3 regions of the Rhizobium sp. SRDI969 genome follow, and region 1 is predicted to be linked to each of the others. Evidence: predicted binding sites of a transcription regulator. Region 1 holds the regulator's gene; each other region holds the start of a gene.
The links. Region 1 encodes PhoB, which activates phosphate uptake and scavenging genes when phosphate is short. Its sites were predicted from a motif close to TGTCATNNANCTGTCAT; they were not measured.
Positions count from the first base shown of each region.

Region 1 (5,560 bases):
GCGTGCCGGCCTTCATGCCGGAGGCGGCCTCCGACGTGGCAAGGCAGGCGCCGAGCGGGAACCCGCCGCCGATGCCCTTGGCGACAGCCATGATATCGGGCGTGATACCCGACCATTCATGGGCGAAGAGCTTGCCGGTGCGGCCGACGCCGGTCTGGACCTCGTCGAGGATCAACAGCAGGCCGTTCTCGTCGCAGAGCTGGCGAAGCGCCTTCATGAACTCGTTGGTGGCAGGGCGCACGCCGCCCTCGCCCTGCACCGGCTCGATGAGGATGGCGGCCGTAGCATCGGTGATCGCGGCGCGAACCGCTTCGATGTCGCCGAAAGCAACCTGATCGAAACCCGGCGCCTTCGGGCCGAAGCCTTCCAGATATTTTTCCTGGCCGCCGGCGGCGATCGTCGCCAGCGTCCGTCCGTGGAAGGCGCCTTCGAACGTGATGATATGGAAGCGCTCGGGATGACCCTTGGAAAACTGATAGCGGCGCGCCGTCTTGATCGCGCATTCGAGCGCCTCGGCGCCCGAATTGGTGAAGAACACCTTGTCGGCGAAGGTGGCGTCCGTCAGCCGTTTTGCCAGACGCTCCTGGCCGGGGATCTCATAGATGTTCGACAGGTGCCACACCTTGTCGGCCTGCTCCTTCAGTGCGCCCACAACATGCGGATTGCTGTGGCCGACGGAGGTGACGGCGACGCCGGCGCCGAAATCGAGATATCGCTCGCCGCTTTCGGTGATCAGCCATACGCCCTCGCCTCGCTCGAACCGCAGCGGGGCACGAGAATAGGTGTCATAAAGCGGCGCGGCTTCAGCCATGGCGCGATCTCCATCAAGTTGCCGGGCAATGACTCCGGCTAAGGAAACCAGGCCCGAAAAATCAAAAATGCCGCCTTGCGGCGGCGAGTGGCACTATTTCCTTTTCGCGCTGCAATGTCAACAAAACGGCGCCCTTAGCGTATGCAGCAAGAGTGTACAGCGGCATTTCCAGTCATCAACAGGCATTATTGCAGAAATGACACGCAGGGGCAGCAAGTTGGGGAAAACTACGAATTCGATTCATCCGGATTCATGCGACTCTTGTCACGGAGTCAGGCTCACACTAGGTTAAAGATCAATTACTAGACTGCATGCGGCGGAACTAGTCACCAAAATTGATCAAGCGTTTCTTGTTTCGGAGCTCCCGGGACAACGGTGAGGGATTCTGCCATCACCAACGCAGAAGGTGGAGACAGGGCATGAACTGGACAGACGAGCGGGTCGAGAAACTCAAGAAACTTTGGGCCGAAGGACTGAGCGCCAGCCAGATCGCTGCGCAGCTTGGCGGGGTCAGCAGAAACGCGGTCATCGGCAAAGTGCATCGGCTGTGCCTCCCCGGCCGTGCCAAGGCCGGCGGCACCAACACCGCGGCGCGAACGCCGAAGCGCAATACCTCGGCGCCGCGCGCGCCGAACTACGCCTCACGGGTCACGACCCGCACCGTTACCCGCCAGCAGGGCGCGACCATGCTGAAGGAAGAGATCGAGATCGAAACGATCGAGGAAATGGAATATGTGCCGAGAGGCAATGTGGTGGTGCCGATTTCCCGACGCCTCGGCCTGACGGAGCTGACCGAACGCACCTGCAAGTGGCCGGTCGGCGATCCGCTGAAGGACGACTTCCATTTCTGCGGCTGCGAGTCCCCCGACAATTCGCCTTATTGCGGCTATCACCAGAAGCTTGCCTACCAGCCGGTCAACGAACGCCGCCGGGCGGCAGCCCGGGCCAGCTGAACGGGTGATCATTGCTAGAATGACGAAACGGGCCGAGTGGCCCGTTTTTTATGCAATTTTGGTCCGTGCGGATGGCTGCCCCTCATCCGCCTGCCGGCACCTTCTCCCCGCTTGCGGGGCGAAGGGACATGCCGCACCCTCTCCATCCCCACCAACCTTTCGCGGGGCACGTCCCCTCGCCCCGCTTACGGGGAGAGGGTTAGGGTGAGGGGCAGACGTTAGCACGAGCCCTTGTCAGTAACCAGAACGGAAGCCCTCAGGCTTCCATCGAATAGCCGGCGCCGCGGACGGTGCGGATAACGTCCTGCATGTTGGAGAAATTCAGCGCCTTGCGCAGGCGGCCGACATGGACGTCGACGGTGCGCTCGTCGACATAGATATCGTGGCCCCAGACGCCATCCAACAGCTGCGAGCGGGAGAAGACCCGGCCCGGCGACGACATCAGGAATTCCAGCAGGCGGAATTCGGTGGGGCCGAGGCGGACTTCACGGGTCTTGCGATGGACGCGATGGGTCTCGCGGTCGAGCTCGATGTCACCGCATTTCAGCACCGTCGACAGCACCTCGGGACGGGCGCGGCGCAGCATCGCCTTGACGCGGGCAACGAGCTCGGGGGTCGAGAAGGGCTTGACGACGTAATCGTCGGCGCCCGTCGACAATCCGCGGACGCGCTCGCTCTCTTCGCCGCGCGCCGTCAGCATGATGATCGGCAGGCGCTCGGTTTCCGGCCGCATGCGCAGCCGCCGGCAGAGCTCGATGCCCGAGACGCCGGGCAGCATCCAATCGAGGATGAGAAGATCGGGAGTGCGCTCCTGAAGCCGCATTTCGGCTTCGTCGCCACGAAGAATGGTATCGACCTCGAAGCCTTCCGCTTCGAGATTGTAGCGAAGAAGCACGCTGAGGGCTTCCTCGTCTTCAACAACTGCAACTCTCGGGATCATGCGTATCGGTCTCCTCGCGCATGATCCTTAAACCGGGGGTGATTTAAGCAATGCATCCTGCGCAAACTCAGAAATTGGCTGCGACCTCTTTGCGCGCCCGGACGGGCGCGCACGCAATTGACTGGTCCGGGCGACTGGCCCGGACGGTTATTCCGTGACCGCGCCGACGGTGTTGGCGCTGTCGTCCTTCGGACGGTCGCCTTCCGGCTGCGCGCCTGTCGTCATGTAAAAGATCGTTTCGGCGATGTTGGTGGCGTGGTCGCCGATGCGCTCGATGTTCTTGGCGCAGAAGAGAAGATGCGTGCAGCTGGTGATGTTGCGCGGATCTTCCATCATGTAGGTCAGGAGCTCGCGGAACAGCGAGGTGTACATGGCGTCGATCTCGTTGTCGCGTTCGCGGATCGCATTCGCCTTGTCGGCGGAACGATTGGTGTAGACGTCGAGCACTTCCTTGAGCTGGACGAGCGCCAGCTCGGACAGATGCTCAAGGCCGCGGGCGAGCTTGCGGGGAACGCCGGTGCTTTGGACGGCGATGACGCGCTTGGCGGTGTTCTTGCCGAGGTCGCCGACGCGTTCGAGATCGGCGGCGATGCGGATCGAACCCATGATTTCGCGCAGGTCCGCAGCCATCGGCTGACGGCGGGCAATGGTGACGATCGCCTTGTCGCCGATTTCGCGTTCGGCATGATCGAGGATCACGTCGTCGGAGATGACCTTCTGCGCCAGCGCGGTATCGCCATTGACGAGCGCCCGGACGGATTCGGCGACCATCTGCTCGGCCAGACCGCCCATTTCGGAAATCCGCCTGGACAGGAACTTCAAATCATCATCATAGGCAGAATAAATATGTGTCGATGCCATGGGGCTTTATCCTCGAATAACGGGAAGGCTTGGTGTCGCCAAAATCAGCCGAAACGACCCATGATGTAGTCCTGGGTGCGCGGGTCGTCGGGATTGGTGAACATCTTGTCGGTGTCGTTTTCCTCGACAAGATTGCCAAGGTGGAACATGGCGGTGCGCTGCGAGACACGCGCGGCCTGCTGCATGGAGTGGGTGACGATGACGATCGTGTAGTTCTCGCGCAGCTCGTGGATCAGTTCCTCGACCTTGGCGGTGGCGATCGGGTCGAGCGCCGAGCAGGGCTCGTCCATGAGGATGACCTCAGGGCTGACGGCAACGGCACGGGCAATGCAGAGGCGCTGCTGCTGACCGCCGGACAGGCCGGTGCCGGATTCATGCACGCGGTCCTTGACTTCGTTCCAGAGACCGGCGCGCTGCAGGCTGGTCTCGACGATCTGGTCGAGGTCGGCCTTCGACTTGGCAAGGCCATGGATGCGCGGGCCGTAGGAGACGTTTTCGTAGATCGTCTTCGGGAACGGGTTCGGCTTCTGGAAGACCATGCCGACGCGGGCGCGAAGTTCGACGACGTCGATATCGGGATCATAGATATCGTCGGTATCAAGCGTGATCTTGCCGGTGACGCGGCAGCCGTCGATCGTGTCGTTCATGCGGTTGAGGCACCGCAGGAAGGTCGACTTGCCGCAGCCGGACGGGCCGATCAGGGCGGTTACGGTGTTTTCGCGGACGTTCAGGTTCACATCGAAAAGCGCGCGCTTCTCGCCATAGTAAACCGAGACTTCCTTTCCGATCATCTTATACGGGACGTTGCTCATCTTGCGATCCAGCGCCTTTTCAACTGCAGCTTCCGTCAACATGTTCATGATGTTTAACTCCGTTTACCAGCGGCGCTCGAAGCGACGACGCAAGAGGATGGCGCCCATGTTCATGACGATCAGGAACAGGAGCAGGACGATGATGGCACCCGAAGTACGCTCAACGAAGGCACGTTCGGCCTCGTTGGCCCACATATAGACCTGTACGGGCAGAGCCGTCGAGGGATCGAGCGGTGTCGTCGGCGCGTTGGCGACGAAGGCGACCATGCCAATCAGGAGCAGCGGCGCGGTTTCGCCGAGCGCGTGCGCCAGGCCGATGATCGTGCCGGTGAGGATGCCTGGCATGGCGAGCGGTAGAACATGGTGAAACACCATCTGCATCTTCGACGCGCCGAGGCCGAGCGCTGCGGCGCGGATCGACGGCGGCACGGCGCGCAGAGCCGCACGCGTGGCGATGATGATCGTCGGCAGGGTCATCAGCGTCAGCACCAGGCCGCCAACCAGCGAAGCCGAGCGCGGCAGGCCGATGAAGTTGATGAAGACGGAAAGACCGAGCAGGCCGTAGACGATGGAAGGAACCGCGGCGAGGTTGTTGATATTGACCTCGATCAGGTCCGTCAGCTTGTTCTTCGGCGCGAACTCCTCGAGATAGATCGAGGCGGCGACGCCGATCGGCAGAGCGAGCACGAGGACGATCAGCATCAGGTAGAGCGAGCCGATCAGGGCGACGCCCAGGCCTGCGGCCTCCGGACGGCTGGAATTGCCGTTGACGAAAAGGCCGGTGTTGAACTGCTTGTGGAGAGCGCCGCTCGCCTTCAGCTCGTTCATCCATGCAACCTGCTTGTCGTTGACCTTGCGGTTCTTCTCATCGACGGAGAGATCGATCTGGCCCTTGCTGGCGCTGTCGACATTGGCGTCGGCGAGCAGAGTGACGTCGACCGTCTTGCCGATGATCGACGGATCGGCGATCACCATATCGCGCAGCTGGATCGGCGCACTCTTCGACAGCATGGCGGATGCATCGCGCACGTCGGGACGGCTCGAGGCATTGATGTTCAGCTGCTTGACGATCGCGTCACGCAGGAGAACCGGATAGTTGGCGGCGATCAGCACCGAAGGGTCGGTCGCACGCTTGTTGTTCGGGTCGATCGTCTTCTCGGAAAACTCGATCGGCAGGGTGATC
Region 1 covers NZ_CP104035.1:172,631-178,190, reverse strand. The annotation lists gene N2A41_RS00895 (aspartate aminotransferase family protein) at 1-811, opposite strand, end outside; gene N2A41_RS00890 (GcrA family cell cycle regulator) at 1,231-1,764, shown strand; gene phoB (phosphate regulon transcriptional regulator PhoB) at 2,021-2,704, opposite strand; gene phoU (phosphate signaling complex protein PhoU) at 2,852-3,565, opposite strand; gene pstB (phosphate ABC transporter ATP-binding protein PstB) at 3,610-4,425, opposite strand; gene pstA (phosphate ABC transporter permease PstA) at 4,441-5,560, opposite strand, start outside.

Region 2 (5,560 bases), 2.1 Mb from region 1:
CGAATTTCTTGAAGAGCACGGCCTTGCCCTCCATGACCGGCTTGGAGGCAAGCGGGCCGATATTGCCGAGGCCGAGCACGGCGGTGCCGTTGGAGATGACGGCGACGAGATTGGCGCGCGAGGTATATTCGGCCGCCATTTCGGGATTGTCGCGGATGGCAAGGCAAGGGGCGGCAACGCCCGGCGAATAGGCGAGCGCCAGGTCGCGCTGGTTGCCGAGCGGCTTGGTCGCCTGGATCTCCAGCTTGCCGGGGCGGGGATAGCGGTGGAAGAAAAGCGCCTGCTCGTCGAGATCGCCGCTCGTCAAGTTCTTTTCCGTCTTCGATTTTTCCAGGTGATCCATCGCCGCCTCCGTGCACGTCTTTTGAGCTCCCTCCATACATCAATCGGCTACGGGCGACAGTATGGAAATGCGGGGTGGCTCAAGTTTTCGCAAAGGGTCAAATGGCACACCCGCTCTGCCCGCGAATCAGAGGGGTCGTCGGACCAATTCGATTGCGATCGTTTCAGTTAGCTAATCCTTCTGGAAGCTTGTCTGGCCGCGGCAACGGGCGCAAAATGCCGGCCGCGACGGTGCGGGGCGCCGGTCGCATGGAGGAAACCATGGACAATTTGAACCTGACGACCCTGCAAAGGGGTCAGACGATGGTCAATGACGTGGCCATCGATGCCTTTGCCGCCGGATTTCGCGGCAGTCTTCTGACCAGTAAGGACGTGGATTACAACGAGGCGCGGGCGATCTGGAATGCAATGATCGATCGCCGGCCGGGGCTGATCGCGCGCTGCGCAGGTGCTGCGGATGTCGTGCGGGCGGTGCGGTTTGCGCGTGACAATAATCTGCTCGTTTCGGTGCGCGGCGGCGGCCACGGCATCGCCGGCAATGCCGTCTGCGAGGGTGGCGTCGTCATCGACCTGTCGGCGATGAAATCGGTGCGGGTCGATCCGCAGACGCGGCGCGCCAGGATCGAGCCGGGCGCAACACTTGCCGATGTCGACAAGGAAACGCTGGCCTTCGGGCTGGCGCTGCCGACGGGCATCAATTCGACCACCGGCATCGCCGGGTTGACGTTGGGCGGTGGCTTCGGCTGGCTGACCCGCAAATTCGGGCTGACGATCGACAATCTGCTTTCGGTAGATGTGGTGACGGCCGACGGCGAGTTGGTCAAGGCGAGCGAGACGGAAAAACCCGACCTCTTCTGGGCGCTACGCGGCGGCGGCGGCAATTTCGGCGTCGTGACCTCGTTCGAGTTCAAGCTTAACCCTCTCACCACGGAGGTTCTCGCCGGGCTGGTCGTACATCCCTTCGCCGATGCGGAAACGGTGCTCAAGGAGTACCGGCAGGCGCTGGAGGCGGCACCTGACGAACTGACCTGCTGGGTGGTGATGCGCCAGGCGCCGCCGCTGCCGTTCCTTCCCGCCGAATGGCACGGAAAGGAAATCGTCGTGCTGGCGATGTGTTATTGCGGAGACATCGCAGCGGGAGAAAAGGCGACGGCCAGATTACGTGCGATCGGAAATCCGATTGCCGACGTCGTCGGCCCGGTGCCGTTCGCCGGCTGGCAGCAGGCGTTCGACCCGTTGCTCACGCCAGGTGCGCGCAATTACTGGAAGAGCCAGGATTTCGCCTCGCTTTCGGATCCGGCGATCGACGTCCTGCTCAATGCCGTGCGCAAGCTGCCCGGCCCGGAATGCGAGATCTTCATCGGCCATGTCGGCGGTGCGGCCGGGCGTGTTCCGACCGAAGCCACCGCGTTTCCGCAGCGCAGCTCGCATTTCGTCATGAATGTGCATGCGCGCTGGCGGGAAGCCGGGATGGACGGAAGCTGCACCGGCTGGGCGCGTGAGCTTTTCGAGGCAACCAAGCCGCATTCGGTCGGTACCGCCTATATCAACTTCATGCCGGAAGACGAAACCGATCGGGTCGAAATAGCATACGGGACCAACTACCACCGCCTTGCCGAAATCAAGCTGCGCTACGATCCGAACAACCTGTTCCGCATGAACCAGAACGTCAAACCCGTGGCGGCCGTGCGCGCCGCCTGACGGGGTGGCGAAATCAAGGCATTGAATCACTCCGTCGCGCGCTTGCTCAACGCGCGGCGGCACGATGTTCTGGCGCTCGTAGCATAATGTCCTTGGCCGGTGACATGCCGATCGTTTCGGTCCGGCGTCGCTACCTGCCGGGCTTCGGCGTGATCGTCACGTCCGCGCCATAGGCATCGCGCAGTTCGCCTTCCTGTCCCGGCTGCCGGTCGGCGGCCTGATGCAGCAGGATCGACTCGTATCCTTGCGAGCGCGTCCCCTCGATCAGGGTGATATCGGCGTTTCCGGGATTGTCGGAGTGCTCGAACCATTCGACAGGGCGGTGCAGGAAATTCATTTCGACCGCCCGGTTGGTGACGCCATGACCGACGATCACGACGTTGTGGTCGCTATTTTCGGCATCGTGCATGACGGTCTGGAGGAACAGGCGCACCCGCTGGGCCACATCCGCCCGGCTTTCGCCATCCGGCGGCCGTGCGTAGAACTTGCCGCTGTTGCTGCGCAGCCTCGCCCATCTTTCGAACTCTTCGGGAAACTTCCGCTTCTGTTCGGCGCGGTCGTAGATTTCGGTGAAGAGACCGAAATCCTGTTCGCGCAGCAGATAGTCTTCCCTGATATCGCCGATGAAGCTTGCCGGCAGGGCTTCGAGCAGCGCATCCTTGCTCTGCCGCGTCCTCAGAAAGGGCGAATACCAGATATGCAGCTTGCCGAAACCCGCGCTCGGCAGTGCTTGCAGATAGGAGGCGATCACGCCGCCTGCTTCGAGCGCCTGCCGATGGCCCCACTGCGTCAGCGGCACATTGTGATCGCCGAATTGGCGGTAGGCCTGTTCGTTGATGTTGCCGAGGGATTCGCCGTGGCGAACGAGAAAGAGACGCATCAGCCATCCCGCATTGTCGGATATGGAATCGCCGTCATCATGAACGCCCTGAATGCGCACGGCAACCTCGTCAGTGGGCTTGGCGGCGACGGGCGTGCTGCACGCGCGGCGACGGCCAGGCGGCCGCGCGGAATGGACGGGTTGCAGGGCTTTTCCCCAGCTTGTCATCTTCCTGAAACACGAGTCTGGTTTTGGAAGGCTAGATGAAAGATGGGACATGAGCGGCAGCTCGTGAAAGACATGATGGAACCCAGACATTTCCGCACGCTCTTCATTTCCGATGTCCATCTCGGCTCGAAGGCCGCGAAGGCCGACTTCCTGCTGGATTTCCTGCGCCACCACGAGGCCGATACGATCGTGCTCGTCGGCGACATCGTCGACGGTTGGCGCCTGAAGCGCAGCTGGTACTGGCCGCAGGTCTGCAACGATGTCGTCCAGAAGCTGTTGCGCAAGGCGCGCAAGGGCACGCGCGTCGTCTATATTCCCGGCAATCACGACGAATTCCTGCGCGCCTTCCCGGGCATGCATTTCGGCGGCATCGAAGTCGTCGAGCGCATGATGCTTGACGGCGCCGACGGCAAGAAATACCTGATCCTGCACGGCGACGAGTTCGACATCGTCGTCCGCAACGCCCGACTGCTGGCCTATCTCGGCGACTGGGCCTATGACACGGCGATCCGCATCAACGTCATCCTGGCGGCGGTGCGCCGCCGGCTTGGCATGCCCTACTGGTCATTCTCGGCCTGGGCGAAGCTGCAGGTCAAACATGCGGTCAATTTCATCGGTGAATTCGAGCGCGTCGTGGCCGAGGAAGCCCGCAAAAACGGCGCCGACGGGGTGATCTGCGGACATATCCACCATGCCATCATCCAGGACATGGACGGCATCCGCTACATCAATACCGGCGATTGGGTGGAAAGCTGCACGGCGGTCGCCGAGCACGAGGATGGCACGTTCGAACTGATCACCTGGCGGGCGCTTGCCAGTAGCGTGCCGGCGCTTGCCGCCATCGAAATGCATGATGAGGGCGAACTGGCCCCGCAGGCCGCTTGATTCTGGCGGCGGCGCATCCGCGTTTGCGCTTTACAGCGCCGCGCGTCTTTTCAGACGCGTATAGGACGCCGCAAACACTTAAAATAAAACAGTAGGTATTTGGCCGTTACCGTTTGGCGACAGGCCTTGTTTATTTTCTAAAACGTTTCAGAACGGTTATTTCTCGCAATAGTCGCCTCCAGGGTGGTGTGTTAGGACAGCGTCCAGTTTCCTGCAGGTCCACCTATGATTCCCGCTCAAAATTCCCCGACGGGTGAGGGAGCGCCGCCGCGTTTCCGGCTGCTCAGCGCGCTTTCCTATTGCGCGCCGCTGCTCGTCAACGGCATCGTCCTGCCGTTCTTTCCCGTCTGGCTCGCAACCCACAGCTTCAGCGACCACGAAATCGGCATCATCCTTGCCATACCGATGGTGGTTCGCGTGCTGGTGGCGCCTGTCGTCGCCATGATCGCCGACCGCTTGAAGGAGCGCGCCGACGTGCTGCTTTGGTCGGGCGGCATGTCGCTGCTGACGGCGATCGCGCTCTTCTGGACGACGACCTTCTGGCCCGTGGCGATCATCTATGCGCTGCAGGGCGCCACCTTCGCGCCCTATGTGCCTATCGTCGAATCGATCGTCATCTCAGGTGTGCGCCGCTGGGGGCTCGATTACGGGTCGATGCGCGTGTGGGGCTCGATCGCCTTCATCGTCTCGACGCTGGTTGGTGGCCAGATGATCAGCCGATGGGGCGGCGGGATGGTGCTTGATGTCATGGTGTTCGGCTTTATCATGACCGTTGTCATGGCGATCTTCTGTCCGCGCATCGGGCCGACGCGGCGCCGCGGCCAGCCGATCAACATTCCGGCCGCCACCGGCAGCGGCCTGCGCGAGCCGCACCTGCTGCTGCTTTTGATCGGCGTCGCCATCCAGCAGTCGAGCCATGCGGTGCTCAACGCTTTTTCCTCGATCTACTGGCATCAGCTCGGCTTCTCCGGCACTGAGGTCGGGCTGCTCTGGAGCGCCGGCGTCGCTTCGGAAGTGACGGTGTTCTTCCTGTCGAAGCGTCTCAACCGTCGCTTCGACGCCTGGACGCTGATCCGCTTCGGCTGCGCCATCAGCGTCTGCCGCTGGATCCTGTTTCCGATGAATACCGGTTTTGCCGGTTTCTTCCTGCTGCAATGTTTCCACGGCTTTACCTACGCCTTCGTGCATACCGGCGTGCAGCGGCGGATCATGGCGACGGTTCAGGAAACGCAGGAATCATCAGCGCAGGGCGCCTATTTCTTCTATGTCGGCATGGCGATGGCGCTGATGACCCTGGCGTCGGGTTATCTCTACGCCTGGCTCGGCGTTGTCAGCTATTACGTCATGGCGCTGATCGCGTTTTCCGGCCTCTGCCTCGTCATCTCAGCCTATTACCTTCAACCCCAGAGGGTGCTTTCGGGCGGAAAGACCAGCGAAGCGGCGTAGCGCAGGCCGGGTTCGCGGTCGCGGGCCAGCAGCAACGGGCCGTCGAGATCGACGAAATCGGCATTTTGGGCGAGCAGAACGGCGGGCGCCATGGCAAGCGAGGTACCGACCATGCAGCCGATCATGATGCTGAATCCG
Region 2 covers NZ_CP104035.1:2,226,524-2,232,083, reverse strand. The annotation lists gene N2A41_RS11245 (NADP-dependent malic enzyme) at 1-343, opposite strand, end outside; gene N2A41_RS11240 (FAD-binding oxidoreductase) at 604-2,043, shown strand; gene N2A41_RS11235 (histidine phosphatase family protein) at 2,174-2,923, opposite strand; gene N2A41_RS11230 (UDP-2,3-diacylglucosamine diphosphatase) at 3,134-3,976, shown strand; gene N2A41_RS11225 (MFS transporter) at 4,202-5,422, shown strand; gene dgcA (N-acetyl-D-Glu racemase DgcA) at 5,374-5,560, opposite strand, start outside.
Region 2: N2A41_RS11230 (UDP-2,3-diacylglucosamine diphosphatase) is a predicted target of PhoB. The motif match lies at 3,086-3,102, and genes of this name have one in related genera.

Region 3 (5,560 bases), 1.9 Mb from region 1:
TGATTGCCGCGGACCGACGTCAGGCCGAGCGGCATCAGCAGGTCTGCCGTCCTGCCGGCTTCGAGCGGGCCGCTGAAGAAATCGCCGAGATTGACGAACTCCTCGACGCCTTGCGCGCGGATATCAGCAAGCACTGCCTCGAGCGCCAGATGGTTTCCGTGGATATCGGCAATTGCTGCAAACCGCATTTCTAGAGCCTTTCCTGGTCAGATTGAAGCATTCTGTTGGCTCAAACGGAGTCGGATGGTCGACCTGCCGGCGCGCGTCGTAGCCAAGCTCTACGGCCAAGCCGGCCGGTCGATTAGCCGGCCCGTTTCAGCCAACCCGAAGGGCCGGGCATCTTTCCGCCAGGGCAGAGGCGATCGGCTCGGACCTACCACGAAGTATGCCCTTCGCCAATCGCCTCTGCCCCGACGAAAACCTGCTCCGGCAGAATGCTGCAATCTGACCGGGAAAGGCTCTAGCTCCCTCGGTAAGTAGAATAACCATAGGGCGATATCAGCAACGGCACATGGTAGTGCGCCGTGACGTCGGCAATGCCGAAGCGGATCGGCACGAGATCGAGGAAGGCGGGATGCGACAGCGGCGTGCCGCTGGCCCTCAGATAATCGCCGGCGTGGAAGACCAGTTCGTAGGTACCGGCTCGAAAATTTTCACCAATGAGGATAGGGCCGCCATCAACCCGGCCGTCGGCATTGGTCTCCACCGTCTTCAGATGCCTGCGAATCTCGCCGTCGAGCTGGAAAAGATCGATCCTCAAGCCTTCGGCCGGCTTGCCGAGAGCGGTGTCGAGAACATGCGTGGTCAGTCCGGTCATGGGGCTGGCTCTTCGATGATATAGGGGGTTTCGAAAAAGAATTCTTCCAGATTGTTGCCCGGTCCGTCGCGGTCGACGACCAGGAAATCTGAGACTTGGCCAAGCGCCATCAGCGGATGATGCCAGACGTTGCGGCGATAGTTCACCCCCTGGTCGCCGCGCGCCAGAAACACCTGCGGCCTGCCCGGGCGGCCGTTCTCATCCTCGGAGACGACGACGAGAAAAGGACGGCCCGAGACCGGCGAGAAACTCTGGCTGCCGAAAGGATGGCGCTCCATCATGGTGACTTCATAGGGGAAGCTACGCGGCTGGCCGCGAAAGAGGTTGATGACGACGCGCGCATCCTCGCCCGTCGCCTCAGTGGCGGCGAGTGCATGGAAACGCTCCGTTGTGCCGCCATTGATGAGCCGCATTGCGGCCGGATCGGCCTCGATCACCTCGCCGAAGGGAGCAAAGGCGGATCGGGTGAGCGGGCGGATGCCGAGAAAATCGGGCATGACTTCACTCGCCTTGCGCATGCCAGTGACGGATGGCATCGATCGCGGAGAGAAGCTCCGGCAGTGTGCGATACGTCGCCTCCCAGATCTCGGAGGGATCGAGATCGAAGAGATCGTCGAGGATACGGTTGCCCGTGCCGCAGATTTTCGTCCACCGCAAGTCGGGATGCTCGGTCGCAAATTCCGGATGTGTCACCAGCAGGCGGGACGCCGCCGCACCGATGGTGAAGTGGCAAAAGACAACCGCCTTGAAGGTGAGCTTGTCCCCGGTAAACGCAGCCTCATCCATTCCGCCGACGAAGGTCAGCGCTTCGGATGCCGCCTCATACATCTCATTGAGATAGTCGATCGCTCGCCGCTCTTTCATTCAGCCTCCGGCAGCATCGATGTCAGGCGCAGCAGCGCGATCCGCTCGACTTGCGCGGCCGCGGTCGCCAATTCTTCGTCTCGGCCATTGCCGATCCGCGCTTCGAACGCCGACAGGATGTCGTCCTTTGTAAGCCCCTTGACGGCGATGATGAAGGGAAAGCCGAATTTTTCGACATAGGCCGAATTGAGTTCGGTGAAGCGGGCATGTTCGGCCGGGTTCAGGCGGTCGAGACCGGCGCCGGACTGCTCCTTCCGGCTGTCTTCCGTGAGATCGCCAGAGATGGCAAGGCGCCCGGCAAGATCGGGATGGGCGCAGAGCACCCCGAGACGCTCCTGCGGGCTTGCCGCCCGGAAGATGGCGGCAAGGGCCGCATGCACACCGGCTGCCGCCAGTGGCTCCGTCACGTGGCCGGCGTCATAGGCGCGCTCGGCGATGAAAGGCGAATGTTCAAAGACGCCGCCGAAGCGGGAGACGAAATCCTCGCGCGACATCATCACAGCGCTTCCGGCTGATGGTGCTTGTGCCAGTGCTCGGCGATCTCGATGCGGCGCGGAATCCAGACTTTGTCGTGCTTCAGTACATATTCGATGAAGCGCTTCAACGCCGCCGCCCGGCCCGGGCGCCCGACGAGGCGGCAATGCAGGCCGACCGACATCATCTTCGGGCTGCCCGCCTTGCCTTCCTCGTAAAGCGTGTCGAAGGCGTCCTTTAGATAGGTGAAGAACTGATCGCCGGCATTGAAGCCCTGCGGCGTGGCAAAACGCATGTCGTTGGTTTCGAGCGTATAGGGGATGATCAGGAAGGGTTTCCCGTCGACGCCCTTCACCCAGTAAGGCAGGTCGTCGGCATAGGAATCGGAGGAATAGAGGAAACCGCCCTCCTCCTGCACCAGCCGAAGCGTATTGTCGGAAGGCTTGCCCTGATACATGCCATAGGGCCGCTCACCGGTAAGTTCGGTATGCAGGCGCACCGCTTCGAGGATATGCTTGCGCTCCAGATCCTCGGGAAAATCCTTGTATTCCAGCCAACGGTAGCCGTGGCTGGCGATCTCCCAACCGGCCTCCTTCATCGCGGCGACGGCCTCGGGGTTGCGGGCCATCGCCAGCGTCACGCCGTAGACGGTCGCTTGCACGTTGAGATCTGTGAACATCCGCCAAAGCCGCCAGAAGCCAGCACGCGAACCATATTCGTAGATCGATTCCATGTTGAGGTTGCGCTGTCCCGACCAGGCGGCCGCGCCGACGATCTCCGATAGCAGGTTTTCGGAGGCCGCATCGCCGTCGAGGATCGAGCTTTCGCCGCCTTCCTCGTAGTTGATGACGAACTGCACGGCGACACGCGCCTCGTCCGGCCATTTCGGATCGGGCGTCAGGCGCCCATAGCCGACAAGATTGCGCGGATAAGTCTCGGATACCATTAAATCACCCTCTGAAAAGACAGAGGAAACGGTAGCATCCGTAGCCGGAATGTCGAGCCGGAAACTGCGCAACGGAGTTCTGTCCGAACGCCGGCGCTCCGGCGCCAACCTTTGAGGCATTGGTTCGTCAGGCGATCCTGCGCGCGCTGACCTTACCCATCGGATGCAGCGAATGAACGCGGAAAGGGCCGCCCGTGCCCTCCTCGATCATCAGCGCCACGTTCGAAACCGTGACCGGCTCACTCAAGACAGGCTCGAAGATCGTCCGCAGCGCCGGCTCGATGCGCGGCATGTCGATCGCGTTGACGAGGCCTGTCACCGGCATATGAAAGCGGAACTCTTCCATCACATAGGGATTGCCCCAGCGATGAAGGTTGGCAAACTGTGCCGCCGATAGCCCGTCCGGATCACTGCGTTCGATCTCGGCCTCGCTGAGCGGTGCGCGGAAACGATCGAATTCCTGCACGATCGCCGAGGCGAGATACTGGATCTGCTCGCAAGGCGTGCTCGGCAGCAAGCTGTAGAAATTGCCGAGCCGGGCGACTTCGATACGCGGAATCTGAAAGGGAACGAAGGTCCCGGAAAAACGCATCAGATCGCGCAGGAGTTGCGATTCGGACATGTCGTTGGACAGCTGAAATGGCGCTTTCAAGACGCCATGAAAACCGTAGCGCCGGGGCACGGCGGTATGGAAGGCGATCTCGTGAATACCGAGGCCACGAACTGCCGGAGGCTCCATCATATCGCCCGAAAACACGTTTCGGCCAAGCCAATTGGCGGCCACGAGCGACAACAGGTCGCTCGCCGGAGGCGTGAAGCAAATGGCATAGCGCATGCAATTTCCTCCATCAAGGAAGTAAGCGCCGTTCAGATCCGGCGCTGTCGATGCGCAAGCAGATAGGTGATTTGCATGACAGAATAACGAAACGAAGCAGCGCCTAATTCACGTTTAACGTGAAGCCGCCGCGATGTGGCTTGAGATTGCGAAGCTTTCCGGCAGCAAAAATCCGCAGTCTGCATCGTCTGCGATACATATCGCCGCCTCCGCCAGCCGGTGGGCGAGGCCGAAGCTGACTTTGAAGCCGCCGGTCAGCGCGATCAGGCGTGGATGTTCGGGATGGCGGCCGATCATCGGATCCCGGTCTATCGCCTTTGGGCGAAGCCCGGCCCAGCGCTCGACAACGGGGGCGTCGCGAAGAGATGGCACGATGCCGCGCGCCGCCTCGATCAGCATATCGAGCTGGGCGTCGGTCGACGTCGGGTCGTCAAAACGGTTCTCGCTGGTGCTGCCGATTGCCGCTTGCCCGCCCTCGTGCGCGACGACATAGAGCCCGTCGAGGAAGATCGTCGGCAGCGCCGGGTCGATATCGGCTTTCAATAGCGCTGCCTGCCCCTTGACCGCCTGGCCGAGCGGCTGTTTCAGCCCCGGCGTCAGGACCTGCAACAACGGAAAGGACTGATGGCCGGCGGCCAGGATGCAGTGACTGAAAACGATGGTTTCGCCGTTTATTTCGGCCATGCCGCGATCGGGGTCGAGGCCGGCAATCGCCGCATTCTCCTGGACGCGAACATGCTTTGCCCGCCGCAGGAAGGCGATGAGCGCTGCGATCAGCAAGCGGGGCGCAACGCGGGCGGCGAGTGTGTCGTGTACGAAGCCGCTCTCGCCGGCAGACGCCTCGATCCAACCGTCCATATCAAGGCCGTCGAGCACATGCCAGTGGAAGCGGCGGTCACCCGCCCGCCAATGGCGTTCGGCGTCCTCAAAATGGCCACGCGCTATTTTGTTGAGATGCGGCTTCGGCAGCGGGATCAGCCGTCCGGACCTGTTATACCCGGCGGAAAGCCCGGTCTCCGCTTCGAGCGCTGTGATTTCGGCTTCGAGCGAGACCAGCGCATCGAACTGGAACTGCTTCTTCTCCGACCACCGGTCCGGCATATGCGGCATCAGCGCGCCGAGCAGGCCACCACTTGCACCTTCGCCCAACCTGCCGGCGTCAGCGATTAGAGCACGGATGCCCCGGCGTTCGGCATGGACGGCCGCCCAGAGCCCCATGATGCCGCCGCCGACAATCAGCAATTCTAAGGACGATTGACCTGAGACCGGCTGAGGACTATCGGCTTTTTCCATGACAGACGTGAACCCCGATCAGATTGGCGCGGGCGCGCCGCAGCCGCTCGAATGGCGCGACGGCGATATGCCCTATTCCACCGCCTTTGGCGATCATTTTTATTGCCAGACCGATGGGCGGCTGGAATGCGGCCACGTTTTTCTCGCCGGCAACGGCCTGCCGGAGCGCTGGAATGGGCGGCAGAGATTCCAGATCGGAGAACTCGGCTTCGGCACCGGCCTGAACTTCACTGAAACCTGGCGGCAATGGAAGCTCCATCGTGCGAACGGCCAGCACCTGCATTTCATCTCCTTCGAACTTTATCCGATGCGCAGCGAAGAAATCGGCAGG
Region 3 covers NZ_CP104035.1:3,131,159-3,136,718, forward strand. The annotation lists gene N2A41_RS15720 (metallophosphoesterase family protein) at 1-188, opposite strand, end outside; gene uraH (hydroxyisourate hydrolase) at 461-817, opposite strand; gene N2A41_RS15730 (ureidoglycolate lyase) at 814-1,335, opposite strand; gene N2A41_RS15735 (HepT-like ribonuclease domain-containing protein) at 1,319-1,681, opposite strand; gene uraD (2-oxo-4-hydroxy-4-carboxy-5-ureidoimidazoline decarboxylase) at 1,678-2,178, opposite strand; gene puuE (allantoinase PuuE) at 2,178-3,101, opposite strand; gene N2A41_RS15750 (DUF1045 domain-containing protein) at 3,229-3,936, opposite strand; gene N2A41_RS15755 (NAD(P)/FAD-dependent oxidoreductase) at 4,051-5,229, opposite strand; gene mnmD (tRNA (5-methylaminomethyl-2-thiouridine)(34)-methyltransferase MnmD) at 5,228-5,560, shown strand, end outside.
Region 3: N2A41_RS15750 (DUF1045 domain-containing protein) is a predicted target of PhoB. The motif match lies at 4,012-4,028, and genes of this name have one in related genera.